One region of the Saccharospirillum sp. genome, then DNA from elsewhere that is predicted to be linked to it. Evidence: predicted binding sites of a transcription regulator. Region 1 holds the regulator's gene; the other holds the start of a gene.
What was found. The regulator LexA, encoded in region 1, represses DNA repair genes until DNA is damaged. The targets are predictions, from matches to a motif close to TACTGTNTANNTANACAGTA.

Region 2: a site for LexA is predicted at 2,720-2,739, ahead of uvrA (excinuclease ABC subunit UvrA). Genes of this name have one in related genera too.

The regions. Positions count from the first base shown of each region.
Region 1 covers NZ_JBBECH010000026.1:59,558-69,370, reverse strand. The annotation lists gene WEB54_RS03880 (DegV family protein) at 1-912, opposite strand, end outside; gene pabB (aminodeoxychorismate synthase component I) at 1,152-2,528, shown strand; gene thrH (bifunctional phosphoserine phosphatase/homoserine phosphotransferase ThrH) at 2,517-3,134, opposite strand; gene WEB54_RS03865 (phosphoadenylyl-sulfate reductase) at 3,456-4,187, shown strand; gene cysB (HTH-type transcriptional regulator CysB) at 4,263-5,237, opposite strand; gene WEB54_RS03855 (3-deoxy-7-phosphoheptulonate synthase) at 5,676-6,746, shown strand; gene WEB54_RS03850 (alpha/beta hydrolase) at 6,806-7,675, opposite strand; gene lexA (transcriptional repressor LexA) at 7,749-8,354, shown strand; gene dnaQ (DNA polymerase III subunit epsilon) at 8,401-9,138, opposite strand; gene rnhA (ribonuclease HI) at 9,202-9,666, opposite strand; gene WEB54_RS03830 (class I SAM-dependent methyltransferase) at 9,659-9,813, opposite strand, start outside.
Region 2 covers NZ_JBBECH010000088.1:7,124-11,967, forward strand. The annotation lists gene uvrA (excinuclease ABC subunit UvrA) at 1-2,645, opposite strand, end outside; gene WEB54_RS16240 (MFS transporter) at 3,074-4,258, shown strand; gene WEB54_RS16245 (single-stranded DNA-binding protein) at 4,454-4,844, shown strand, end outside.

The DNA of each region.
Region 1 (9,813 bases):
CGCCACGCAAATGCTGCCCGGGCCAACGTTGAGCCCGCCGGTCAATCCCATGACGCAACTGAGCACCGCGACACCCTGCTTGCTGGCTGCCACCTCCAGTTCCTTAAAGCCCTCGTGGGCTTGAAGACCAGCCAGATCACCCGCGATAGAAACCACCACGTAGGGGGTCAGCAACCCGTGCTCTATCTGGCGAATGGTATAACGCATTAACCGGTCGACGCTGGTACCAAATCCTCTACCCTTGGCAACCGGGAAGGTGTCGTCACCGCGCGCAGATAATATCGGAACGATATCCAACGACTTGGCCACTAGTGCGGTAAGGATTCCGACACTGTCATCGCCCTTTTTCCGGGCCCGCTCCCGAATGTAGTAGACATCCGGGGCCACCAGGTAAGCGTATATGCGCTGGCGCATGGCGTCAGCGAGTTTGAGAATTTCGTTTTTGGCCTTGCCCCGCGCAATCATGTCACTGGTGAAAGCCGCAAGCACGCCCTGCCCACAAAACAGGGTTCCCGAGTTCATGATCCTCATGCCAAAGTTGCCGTCTCGGCCTGCGGCCTCGCGTATATCATGGTAGCTGCGCAGAATGGCGTGGGACGCCTTGGTCGCATTGTCGTATATCGGGCTGCGCTTGCGACTGACCGTTTGCACCAGGGCAAAGTCGTACTGGGCGACCAGCTCATCCAGAAACAGTTGTTCGATTTGCTCGGTGCTGTAGGGAATAGACTCGGCATCATGATTACGGCCAAGCAAGTTATTGGCGTAAAAATCGGTCAGTTTCTGAGCGTCTTTGATATCTGTATGAGTCTGATCATCGACTCGAATAGCAATGGGCAACAATTTGATGTTGCGGTCATCGATAAAACCCTGCGGCAAATCACAGGCTGCATCGATAACGAGAACGGTGTTCATGGTTCACTCCTGATTTGGATTTTTATTATTGCGAGCGTAATACCTTAATCGTCCATTGATGGTGCTCCCCTTTTGTGAATTCGGTCAACTTTCAATGTTCAGGGGGTGTCGAATCTGCCCCCTTTCGTCCGGGTAATCGATTCATTACAGAAGATTTTTCACTAAACCACCTTCTGGACAGGACTTTCGACACAATATCGCTAGAATACCGCCGGCTCATTAATGAAGAAGTGAACCCCTTGCAACGTCTGGAACTCCCCTACACAGAGACCGCCCGACCCTACTTTGCAACGCTTGCGAATGAACCCGGGGCCATCTGGTTTCATTCCGGGCATCCAGCCCGTGAAGGTCACCGCTGGGAATGGTGTTCAGCCTGGCCGGAAACCCGGTACCGGATGTCGGCAAGCCAACAGATTCAGCGGTCGTCTCAGGGCAAGACCGAGCTGATCAACCCCCCGGATTTTCTGGGCTGGCTGGCCACCCAGCAACCAGAGTCGTCCATTGATACCGACCTCCCTTTTACGTCGGGTCTGGCCGGGCATCTGAATTACGAAGCCGGGTATGCATTGCACGGTCTGACCGGCCGCCACCCGAGTCCGACCAGCCTGGCCAGCATCGACCGGTACGACTGGAGCCTGGTGTTTGACCACCTGCATCAGCGAGCCTGGCTTTGCCTGTCAGAATTCATCTCTGAATCACTGGAGCAGCGCTTGCTGACCTGGCATCGGGCATGGCGGGAGCAACCGCCGACCACCCCACCCGAACCCGCCATTCCCCCACTGAACTGGCGTTCAGGAATGAGCCGTGAAGCCTATCGGCAGCGGTTTGCAACGCTTAAGGAATACATACTGGCCGGGGATATCTATCAGGCTAACCTGACGCGCCCCTGGTACGCTGACATCGCCCCAGAGATCTCCGATTGGTCGCTATACAGCCACCTTATCGACAGGATTCAAGCCCCTTATGCCGTGTATCACCGCGCTGATGACCACACTCTGATGAGTGTGTCTCCCGAGCGATTCATCACCATCAACAAAGGGCACATCACGACACAACCGATCAAGGGCACTCGCCCCAGAGGAGTCACACCCGAAGCAGACCAACAATTGGGGTGGGAACTGGAAGAAAGCGAAAAAGACCGGGCAGAGAACCTGATGATTGTCGATTTGCTGCGCAACGACCTGTCGCGCAATGCCCGGGTTGGCAGTGTTAAAGTCCCCGAACTGTGCAAGCGAGTGTCGTTCAGCAATGTACATCACCTGGTCAGCACGATAACGGCCGAACTGGCTGCCAATGCAACACCACTGGATGTTCTGCGCGATGCTTTTCCCGGCGGTTCCATTACCGGGGCTCCCAAACGACGGGCTATGGAGATCATCGATGAGTTGGAGATGTGCGCCCGCGGCCCCTACTGCGGCACCGCTTTCTGGCTGAGCGACAGCGGCGCCTTCGACAGCAACATCTTGATTCGCTCGCTGTTGAAAACCCCGAACCAGCTGATGTGCTCGGGTGGCGGTGGCATCGTCGCCGACAGCGCTGTCAGCGACGAATACGATGAAAGCGCCACTAAGGTGGCGCACATCCTGAACGCCCTGGGGCGTGTCTCAGGCCGGTAAAGCCCGGTTACTCGCCTGCAGGAAGGTGGCTTTCAGGTTGTCATAACCGGTGACAGCCGGAAATTGAGGAAATTCCGCAATCACATTAGCCGGGGCATTAAACAGAATGCCAGCGTCGGCTTCGCTCAGCATTGTTGTGTCGTTATAGGAATCACCGGCGGCTATGCAGCGGAAATTCAGGCCATGAAACGCCTTGATGGAGGCGCGCTTGGGATCTGGCTGTCGCAACACGTAGTCCAGCACTTTGCCGTTGCCATCAACCTCAAGCCGATGACAAAACAGGGTTGGATAGCCCAACTGACGCATCAGCGGCGCGGCAAATTCGTAAAAGGTGTCTGACAGGATGACCACCTGAAAACGCTCCCGCAACCAGTCAACAAATTCCCGGGCGCCAGGCAACGGCTCAAGCTCGGCGATCACCGCCTGAATTTCATTCAGGCCCAGATTGTGGTCATCCAGGATCTGCAGGCGTTGCTTCATTAATACATCGTAATCCGGTATGTCCCGGGTCGTTGCTTTCAGGGCGTCAATGCCGGTTTTTTCCGCGAAGGCAATCCAGATTTCGGGGATAAGGACCCCTTCCAGGTCAAGGCAGGCTAGTTCCACAGTTCGTTCATCCTAGTGGTTAGATACAAGTCAACGTCACAGAGGCTAACGGTACTGGGCTGGCAATAAGAAGACAACGGCATTAACTGGATGGCAGTGTTGCCGGTTCAGCGAATACGTCCATCGGGCACCAGACCAACTGATCATTTTTTGTTCCACAACCATAGCTCCACGTGGAACAGTTCCACGGAATGGCTCATTTCCACCCTGGCCCAACGCCCGACATCCGCCAGGCAACATAACCTTATGATATGCGGTTATTTAACGAAACCAGCGCAAGCTGGTAGAGTCGCCGCTCCACCGTGACCTCCGTACCTGATCATGAATCTGACTGAATTGAATTTGGAACTTTCCGGGCTGTCGCCCCGCGACATTCTCAAACGAGCGCTCGACAATCACGAACACATCGCTCTGTCGTTCAGCGGCGCGGAAGACGTTGTTCTGGTCCATATGCTGAGCAAACTGACCCGGTCCCCCCGGGTTTTCACTCTGGATACCGGCCGCCTGCATCCCGAGACCTATCGCTTTATTGATCAGGTTCGCAACCACTACGACTTGCCCATTGAGCTGTATTCACCGCAGGCTGAGCCCCTGCAACAACTCGTTCGGGAAAAGGGTCTGTTCAGCTTTTACCAGGACGGTCATCAGGAATGCTGCGGAATCCGTAAAATCGAACCGCTGGAACGTGCACTCAGTGATCTGGATGCCTGGATAACAGGGCAACGCAAAGACCAAAGCCCGAGCACGCGCTCTGAGGTGCCCAGTGTTCAGCGTGACGACCGCTTTACTGGCCGGGGGGAGCATCTGTACAAGTACAATCCGCTGGCCAACTGGAGTTCGGCCGAGGTCTGGAACTACATTCGAATGATGGAAATACCCTACAACGCCTTGCACGAACGCGGATTCATCAGCATCGGCTGCGAACCCTGCACGCGCCCGGTGTTGCCAGGCCAGCATGAACGCGAAGGCCGCTGGTGGTGGGAAGAGGCAACACAGAAAGAGTGCGGTTTGCACGCTGGCGGCAAGCCAGGCTCGCTGCCCTTTACCGGCTAACGATTAATGCAATACGACAGGCGACTCAGGCTGTTTGCCTTAATCGCCTGTTGTAAGCGTTTTTATTCTGAAGGGTCAGTAAGTCGGCAACTGGGTGTGCTGAAACAACTCATCCAGTTCGTGCCGGCTTGTAGTTGCCATCGCCTCATCGACGATTGACTTGCTCAGGTGGGGGGCAAAGCGCTCAATAAACCGGTACATAAAGCCGCGAATAAAGGTCCCTTTGCGTATCCCAATTTTGGTAATGCTGGCTTCAAACAGGTGACTGGCGTCCAGGCTGACCAGATCCCGGTCCTGCTCCGGATCAATGGCCATATGCGCCAGAATACCAACCCCCAACCCCAGTCTCACATAGGTTTTGATGACATCGGCATCGGCTGCGGTAAAGACCACTTTGGGGGTCAGGCCGCGTTCCAGAAAGGCTTCATCCAGTTTCGACCGGCCGGTGAACCCAAAGACGTAGGTTACGATCGGAAAAGCGGCTACATCCTCAAGCGTAATCTGGTTGCGTTTTGCCAGAGGGTGTTCCCGGGGAACCACAATGGAGCGGTTCCAGCGGTAACAGGGCATCATCACCAGGTCTGAAAAGTGCTCCATCCCTTCGGTCGCAATGGCCAGATCGACGGTACCGTCAGCTGCCATCTCTGCAATTTGCACCGGTGTACCCTGATGCATGTGCAGCGACACATCGGGGAAGTCGCGAATAAAGCCGTCAATCACCTGAGGTAAGGCGTAACGCGCCTGGGTATGGGTCGTTGCCAGGCTGAGACTGCCCTGACGATCATCGCTATGCTCCTGCGCGATCTGCTTGATCGAGTCAACCTTGCGCAATATCTCACCGGCGACTTTTAATACCGCCTCTCCGGCCGGTGTAATTCGAGTCAGATGTTTACCGGAACGGGCAAAAATCTCAATACCGAGTTCATCTTCGAGGAGCCTGATTTGTTTGCTGATGCCAGGTTGTGAGGTATACAAAACCTGCGCTGTTGCCGATACGTTTAAATCGTGATGAGCTACTTCCCAGATGTATCTCAGTTGCTGCAACTTCATAGTGCTCCCCTTTAATCCGTTCAGAGCGGCCCCCGACTGGCGTCTGGACCTCTTCTTGTTATCAACTGTGCTGCGAAACGGTGCCGTGGCCACCCTGCCCACCGGTAATTTGTCCGACTCGCACTGCACAGTTTTTATCAGGTTATATAAAGATGATCAATTATTCTTTTTTTGCATATTATTTTTAAATCTCCCGGGAGCACATCCATGGGCAAACCCTGGCAAGTTTCGCGAGACCATTCCAGAGATGTTGTTTTTGCTTCCTTTTTAAACGAACCACTACTAATTTGTATTCTTTTCTTTACGGGTTGTATTTTATTCTTTACTTACTTATTATTCATCAATGGTCAGGACAGCCCCAACCGAGCTTCCACTCACTGGTGACCTGGCAAGACCCCTATTCTGGAATGAGCCATCAAAGAGAGCCTTAGCGTTATCATGCAAGCATTAGCGAACTTAAACGTAGAAAGCCAGGAAATTCTGCTCACACCGGATGCCCTGAAAGCCGACATTCCGGTAACAGAAGACGCCGCCCGCGTCATTAACGAAGGCCGCGATGCGGTGCGCAACATTCTCGATCGCAAAGACCCGCGCATCATCGTTGTCATCGGCCCCTGCTCCATCCACGACCCGGCCATGGCCATTGACTACGCCAAACGCCTTAAATCGTTAAGCGAAGAAGTCAGTGAGTCCATGCTGATTGTCATGCGCGTGTATTTTGAAAAACCCCGCACGACAACTGGCTGGAAAGGCCTGATCAACGATCCCTACCTGAACGATTCCTTTAAAATTGAAGATGGCCTTCACATTGGCCGCACACTGTTAATGGACATTGCTCATCTGGGCCTGCCAACGGCAACCGAAGCACTGGATCCGATCTCACCGCAATACCTTCAGGACCTGATCAGCTGGTCAGCCGTCGGTGCGCGCACAACGGAAAGCCAGACACACCGCGAAATGGCCAGCGGCCTGTCTTCCGCTGTGGGCTTCAAAAATGGCACCGATGGCAGCCTGGATGTTGCCATCAATGCGCTGAAATCAGTTTCTTCGCCACACCGGTTCCTGGGCATCAATCAGGAAGGCCAGGTAGCGATCATACATACCAAGGGCAATGCCTACGGCCATGTTGTGTTACGTGGCGGCAATGGTAAACCAAATTACGACTCAGTCAGTGTCGCACAATGCGAAGCCACTTTGCGTAAGGCCGGGGTACCCACCAACATCATGGTGGACTGTTCGCACGCCAATTCCAATAAAGATCACGCCTTGCAACCTCTGGTTGCCGACAACGTTGCCAACCAGATTCTGGAGGGCAATCAGTCCATCATCGGGTTGATGATCGAAAGCAACCTGGAGGAAGGTAACCAGAGCATTCCGGACGACTTGTCGCAGTTGAAACCGGGTGTATCCGTAACCGATGCCTGCATCAGTTGGGCAACCACCGAGAACCTGTTGAGATCCATGCATGCCAAGCTGAAAGACGTACTGCCGGGCCGCACCGGCGCCTGAGGGACCGTTCACCGGATCCGGGTCTCACCAAACCCGTGACCCGGCTAAACACAGAGCCGCTACCCGGTTCGTTCCTGTGACATCACTGCCCGAGTGGGACTAATGGTTGGCAACAGCGTCAGCCAGTCCCGGGCGCTGGCCCCGAGTATGATCCTCGCAGGATCCAACCCCAGTCGTTTAAGTGCGGGATCCGCCTGAGGTGATGAGGACACCCAATAGAGACGGGCCTCTACTGCTTTCAGCCTGGGTTTTATCAATGCCTGATCGTAGGCCCGCCAACGTCCGAACCAACCCTGACGCCGCAACAAATGCCGAAACAAGGTTACGGGCTCACGCTCTTCACTCCCCTCCTGGCGATACCAGCGTCGCCAACCAAGACGTAACCGGTGCCAGGTTTTAACACCGGGCAACCAGAACACCCGGCGAGGACAGATTGGTGCCGCATTCAGAAGCACAACATTGGCCGCGTATTGGCGCACGACCGCATGTTGTAACACCATTTCACAGCCAAACCCCTGACTGATCAGCGTTGGTAACTGGGCGGTTTTTTCTTCAATGAACTGAATGGCCGGTGGCAAATCATACTCGGCCATGACTTCCAGAGTATTGAGCGCAGGCCTCTGATTGCGGGAAGACAAGCCATGACCGCGCCAGTCCATCAGCCAGACATCGTATCCTGCCCGGACCAGGGCGCCAGCAACCCCGCCAACGCCGTAATCGAGCCATTGCCAGTGATTAGAGAAGGCATCGTGCACCAGCAGGACCGGATGGCCACGCGATATTTGCTCGGAATGCAGCCGAACCAGGGCAATCTCTACCGTATTGTCGGTGCTGGTGTTGGGCTTGAGCGAATAAACATCTTCATAAATGCCCTCTTTGTATTCCGCGCTCAACAACGCGACCGGGAAGTATTGACTGCTACTTTTCAAACCAGAGAATCCTTTACAGCGATTACAGGCTGTATATAATCACAGCTACTGTATAAAAAAACAGGGCGACATTATGTTTAAACTGACGGCTCGTCAACAACAAGTTCTCGACCTCGTAAAAGACCACATGCTGGAAACCGGCTACCCTCCTACCCGGGCAGAGATTGCCAGCCAATTGGGTTTCCGCTCCCCCAATGCCGCTGAAGAGCACCTCAAGGCACTGGCGCGAAAGGGAGCCATCGAAATCATTCCTGGCGCATCGCGTGGCATTCGCCTTCCCGAAGAGCCTGAATCCGGTCTTCCGGTTGTGGGTCGTGTCGCAGCTGGCGAGCCCATTCTGGCTCAGGAGCAAATTGAAGAATTCCTGAGTCTCCCGTCTACCCTGTTCAGCCCCAAAGCCGACTTTTTACTGCAGGTTCAGGGATTAAGCATGAAAAATATGGGCATTCTGGAAGACGACCTCATCGCCGTCCATAAAACCGACCAGGTGCGCAATGGCGATGTCGTCGTAGCCAGGGTGGGCGACGATGTTACCGTTAAACGCTACGAGCGCGAAGGTCAGATTGTCACGCTTTACCCGGAAAATGAAGACTTTGAACCGATCAAAGTTGATTTAACCCAACAGGACTTCGCCATCGAAGGCTTGTATGTGGGCGTTATTCGGCGTTCGCTGCACTAAAACAAGCGCTGCAACACACAACACTACCCAACGAACTGGCTGGCTCTCAGCTATTTTTACCAGCCAGTTCGAGCCACAAGGGTGATTTCCCGGCTGCTTTTTCGATAACAGCCAACATCTCACGATGCGCGACCTGCTCTTCCGCAGTCGGTTGCACACGCTTGAGTGACTGGTTTGATGCAATAACAGCGCTGGCATCAAAACTCACTTGTTCCGTACTGTTCTCTTCTTCATCATCCAGTATCAGCGCGGTTTGCCCACCGGTCATCAGCAAATAAACATCAGCCAGAATTTCCGAGTCGAGCAAGGCTCCGTGCAAGGTGCGGTGTGAATTATCGATGCCATACCGCTTACACAGCGCATCCAGCGAAGCTTTAGCACCTGGGTGTTTTTCGCGCGCCAGTTTCAGCGTATCAAGAACACCACATACCTCTTTAAGCTGACCAAACTGAGTAAAGCCCTCATCGGCGAGGCGGTTAAACTCCATCTGTAAGAAGCCCATATCAAAGGCGGAATTGTGTATTACCAGCTCTGCACCGCTGACGTAATCCCAGAAAGACTGGGCAATGTCCCGGAACTTGGGCGCGTCTTTTACCTTGTTGTTATCAATCCCGTGTACCGCTATCACTTCTTCGGGAATATCGCGCTCAGGATTGATGTAGTAATGAAAATGTCGACCGGTCAGCTTTCGATCCACCAGCTCCACGCACCCGACTTCCACAATACGATCACCTTTGTTGGGGCTTAAACCCGTGGTTTCGGTATCCAGTACGATTTGTCTCATCTTGCTAAAGATCTCATCCAGTCATGTTCTGATTAAGGTTGCATACGCCAGGGCCGAACGCGTTTAAACCCGGGTGCTGCGATGATCAATACCCATATTTGCCAGCGCATCGGCCCGCTCGTTCCCGGGGTGTCCGGCATGGCCCTTGACCCAATGCCAGTTAACGCTGTGTCGCGCTATGCTCTCGTCCAGGCGTTGCCATAAATCCCGGTTTTTCACGTCTTTTTTGGCCGATGTTTTCCAGCCATTCTTTTTCCAGCCATGTATCCACTCGGTAATGCCCTTGCGGACATACTGTGAATCGGTGTAGAGATCGATCTGACAGGTTCGCTTAAGGGCTTCCAGTCCGGCAATAGCGGCCATCAATTCCATACGGTTGTTGGTGGTCTGGTCTTCACCGCCATACAGTTCCTTATGCTTGGACCCGTATTGCATAAGCACACCCCAGCCACCCGGACCGGGGTTGCCCCGACAGGCACCGTCGGTATAAAGCACAACGGACTGACCGCTTTGTTCACTGTTACTCATGCTGTTTCCTGATGGTTCGACCGGCCAATCCGGATTCCAGAATGGGTTTTGCACGCCAACGGGCACGGCCATTGATTCTGCCGGGAACTTGCTTGCAGCCGACCAGCAAGTACACCGACCCGGTGACCGGCAATACCGCTTTTTGAA
Region 2 (4,844 bases), on a different contig from region 1:
TTGCCGTGATCGCGCAAGCGATGCAGCACGGCCAGCAGTTGCTTGATGTCGTGAAAGTGCAGACCGGTGGTTGGTTCATCCAGAATGTACAACGTATTGCCGGTATCCCGCTTGGAAAGCTCCCGCGCCAGTTTGACACGCTGGGCTTCACCGCCTGACAAGGTGGTCGCGCTTTGGCCGAGCTTGACGTAGGTCAGGCCGACATCAATCAGCGTTTGCAGCTTGCGCGACAGCGCCGGAATGGCGTTGAAGAAAGCGTGGCCCTCTTCGATGGTCATTTCCAGCACTTCGTGAATGTTTTTGCCCTTGTAGCGGACATCGAGCGTTTCCCGATTGTAGCGCTTGCCGGTACAAACATCGCAGGGGACGTAGATGTCGGCCAGGAAATGCATTTCCACCTTGATCAGGCCATCGCCCTGACAGGCTTCACAGCGGCCACCTTTGACGTTAAAGCTGAACCGGCCTGGCTGATAACCGCGTGACCGCGCTTCCTGCGTGCCTGCAAACAGCTCGCGGATGGCCGTGAAAATGCCGGTGTAGGTCGCCGGGTTCGAACGCGGGGTTCGGCCGATTGGGCTCTGGTCAATGTCGACCGCTTTGTCGAAGTGTTCCAAACCACTGATGCTGTCGTGCGCCGCTGCCGTCAGGGTGGTGGCTTTGTTCAGCACGGTTGCTGCCAGCGGGTGCAGGGTCTGGTTGATCAGCGTCGATTTGCCGGAACCGGATACACCGGTGACGCAGGTAAAGAGCCCGACCGGTACGTTCAGGGTGACATCGTTGAGGTTGTTACCCCGAGCTCCGGTGATCGTTAGCACCCGCTTCGGATCCATCTGGGTCAGTTTCTTGGGTACTTCGATGCGTTGCTTACCGCTGAGGTACCGACCGGTCAGTGAATTGGGGTTGGCCATGATGTCGGCCGGCGTGCCCGAGGCAACAATATGCCCCCCATGGATGCCGGCACCCGGGCCAATATCGAGTACAAAGTCGGCCGCGCGAATGGCGTCTTCATCGTGCTCGACCACCAGCACGGAGTTACCCATATCCCGCAGGTTAGTCAGGGTTTCCAGCAAGCGGTCGTTGTCGCGCTGGTGCAGGCCAATCGAGGGTTCATCCAGAATGTACATCACGCCAACAAGGCCCGCGCCGATCTGGCTGGCCAGGCGAATACGCTGGGTTTCACCACCGGAGAGGGTATCAGCGCTGCGGTCGAGGGTCAGATAATCGAGCCCGACATTGACCAGAAAGGTCATACGCTGGACGATCTCACGCAGAATCTTGTCGGCGATCTGGGCGCGGGATCCGGTCAGCGTCAGTTCCTGGAAATAAGTGAGGGAGTCGCCAATGGCCATGTGGGTGACTTCAGGTAGGTTGATGCCTTTGACGAACACATGACGCGCACTTTGTTTGAGGCGGCTGCCGTGACAGCCCGGGCAATCCTGCTCGGTCAGGAACTTGGACAGTTCCTCGCGCACCATCTGACTGTCGGTTTCCCGATAGCGTCGTTCCATATTCGGCATAACGCCTTCAAAGGCGTGGCTGCGCGAGTAGCTGGCTCCGCGGCTGTTAACGTAGGAGAAATCGATCTCTGTTTTGCCGGTGCCGTCCAGCACATAGCGCTGAAAACGCCTGGGCAGGTTTGTGAACGGCTGATCAATATCGACGCTGTAATGCTCGCCCAGCGATTGCAACTGGCTGAAATAATAGACTGAGCGTCTGTCCCAACCGGGTATCGCGCCTTCAGCCAGCGACAGGGCCGCATCACGCACCACCTTACCGCCATCGAAATACTGCTTCATGCCCAGGCCGTCGCATTGCTCGCAAGCGCCGGCCGGGTTGTTGAACGAGAACATGCGCGGTTCAAGTTCGGTGATGGAGTAGCCGCAGACCGGGCAGGCAAAGCGGTTGGAAAACAGCATGTCCGATCCGTCGCCGTCCATGTAGACCATTTTAACAATGCCGCCAGACAGCGTCAGACAGGTTTCGAAGGACTCCGCCAGACGCAGTTTCAAGTCGTCCCGGACTTTAAAGCGGTCAACCACGGCTTCGATGCTGTGCTTTCGCTTTTTATCGAGTTCGGGCACTTCATCGAGGTCCATTACGGTGCCATCGACCCGTACCCGCACAAAGCCCTGGGCACGCAGTTCATTGAACACATGCAAGTGCTCGCCTTTGCGATCATCGATGATCGGCGCCAGCATCATCAGCTTGCTGCCCTCGGGCAACGCCAGCACCTGGTCGACCATCTGACTGATGGTCTGGGCTTCCAACGGTTCATCGTGCTCGGGGCAGCGCGGTTCGCCCACCCGCGCGTAAAGCAGGCGCAGATAGTCGTAAATTTCAGTGGTGGTGCCCACAGTAGAGCGCGGGTTGTGGCTGGTGGTCTTCTGTTCAATGGAAATAGCCGGAGACAGCCCTTCGATGTGGTCGACATCGGGCTTTTCCATCATCGACAGGAACTGGCGGGCGTAGGTCGACAGGGATTCGACATAGCGACGCTGACCCTCTGCATAGAGGGTGTCGAAGGCAAGTGACGATTTGCCTGACCCGGACAGGCCGGTGATAACGACGAGTTTATCGCGCGGGATGTCCACATCGATGTTTTTCAGGTTATGGGTGCGAGCCCCCTGGACGGAAATCTTGTCCATGCCTTCCTCTTTTTCCGGCTGTTGCGATGATGGTTGCGGCTGCCTGCCTGGGCAGTTACGCAAGCGCTGCAGTTTACTGTATAAACGTACAGAACCCAAGTTCGACGGTGGTTGCTTTGATTGCTGTGGCTACAACTCGCGCTGGGCCCCGGGTACAGACCTGACGGGACGCTGCAAGTACTTCCCTGTAAGCTCGGCGAGCCCCATCCATGGGGCTCGACGCCCGTCAGCTCTGCACCCGGTGCCCAGCGCTGGTCAACTGTGGTTACCTAGTCTGCGTATTCAAGACCCACTGAAAAATGCTGTATGTGGCAAGCATAACGGGAACCAATTCTGGTACCATGCGCGACTTTGTAATGACACTGGTTATTTGACTCAATTGATAAGCTCAGGTACTGAACCTGGGGCTTTACGGACACTGCCGGTATATGGCTTTTAATACTCTGGAAAAAAAGGCGCTGACGGGCCTGGCACTGTTATATGCCTCGCGCATGCTTGGGCTGTTTATGGTGCTGCCGATTTTGACGCTTTATGGTCAGTCCCTGGCCGGTGCCACCACAGTGCTGTTGGGCATTGCGCTCGGAATCTACGGCATAACTCAAGCCGTACTGCAGATTCCGCTGGGGATGTTATCGGATCGTTTTGGGCGTAAGCCGGTTATTGCTGCAGGACTGGGCGTATTTATCCTCGGTTCGGTGGTTGCCGCACTTTCGGACCATGTTCTGGGTGTGGTTATCGGCCGTGCCTTGCAGGGTGCGGGTGCCATTGCCAGCGTTATTCTGGCCTTGCTGGCCGATTATACCCGTTCTGAGGAACGAACCAAGGCGATGGCCATTGTCGGTGCCATTATTGGTGGCTCCTTTGTGCTGGCGGTGATTGTCGGCCCGGTTATCGCCAGTGCTTTTGGGTTGTCCGGGGTGTTCTGGGCGACCTCACTGATGGCTTTGGGCGGTCTGGTTATTGTGTACTGGCTTCCGGCGCCGCCACCGGCGAAAGTGCATGAAGAGCGCCGCTGGCAGGGCAGCCAGTTGGGGCGGGTGGTCCGTGACCGGCAGCTGGTGCCGTTAAACCTTGGTGTGTTTGTACTGCACCTGACCATGACCATGATGTTCGTCGGTTTGCCAGTGGCGCTGGTTCAGCAGGGCGTAATGGGCGACCAGCTGGGCTGGGTGTATGCCCCGGTTATGGTGTTGTCTTTCCTTGGTATGGTGCCGATGATTGCCATTGCCGAGCACCGCAAAGCGCATCGGCCGTTGTTGGCGCTGGCCGGGGTCTTCATCATTCTGGCGTTGGCGGCACTGGGTGTAAGCTCAATGGCCTGGTTGAGTATTGGTATGGTTTGGTTGTTCTTTGTGGGCTTTAACTTTGTCGAAGCCAGCTTGCCGTCGCTGATCAGCCGGCGCGCGCCCGAGCATGCCCGGGGAACCGCCATGGGCGTCTTTTCGACCGGGCAATTTCTGGGTGCCGCCTTTGGCGGCCTCTGTGGCGGCTGGGCCTACCAGAGCTTTGGTATGGCGGGTATTGCTATGATCGGCATCTCAGTGATGCTGGTGTGGATAGTGTTACTATGGGTGCTGGGTGTGCGTGACCGGAGTGGTCAGGTTGCGGTATAAGCGGTTGGCCGCGAGGCCGTCAGTGACGACCCTAACCTGTCGCTGCGTTCCTGACCTTATCGTCATGAAGTGCAGTGCCCTTGATTTATCGCACGACCGGTTCAACGATAGCGAACACTGACTCAGGACAAAAACGGAGCTTGTGCACCGAGTATCCGCCCTGAAACGACATTTACAGAATAGGATGCAACAACTATGGCACGCGGAACAGTAAACAAAGTCATCATTCTGGGGCGTCTGGGACAAGACCCTGATGTGCGGGCAACGGCCTCGGGAACTCAGGTGGTCAACCTCAATGTGGCCACCAATGAACTGGGCCCTCGTGACGAGCAGGGTAACCGGACCGACAGCACCGAATGGCACCGCATCGTGATTTTTGGCCGCATGGCCGAAAACGCGGCGACTTATCTGCGTAAGGGTTCTCAGGTTTATATTGAGGGCCGCCTGCAAACCCGCAAATGGCAGGACCAGAATGGTGTTGAAAAATACAGCACTGAAATTGTGGCCAACGAAATGCAGTTTATCGGCGGGCGCAGTGACAACCCGGGTGCAGCTCAGAGCGGCGGATTTTCTGGTCAGGGCGGCC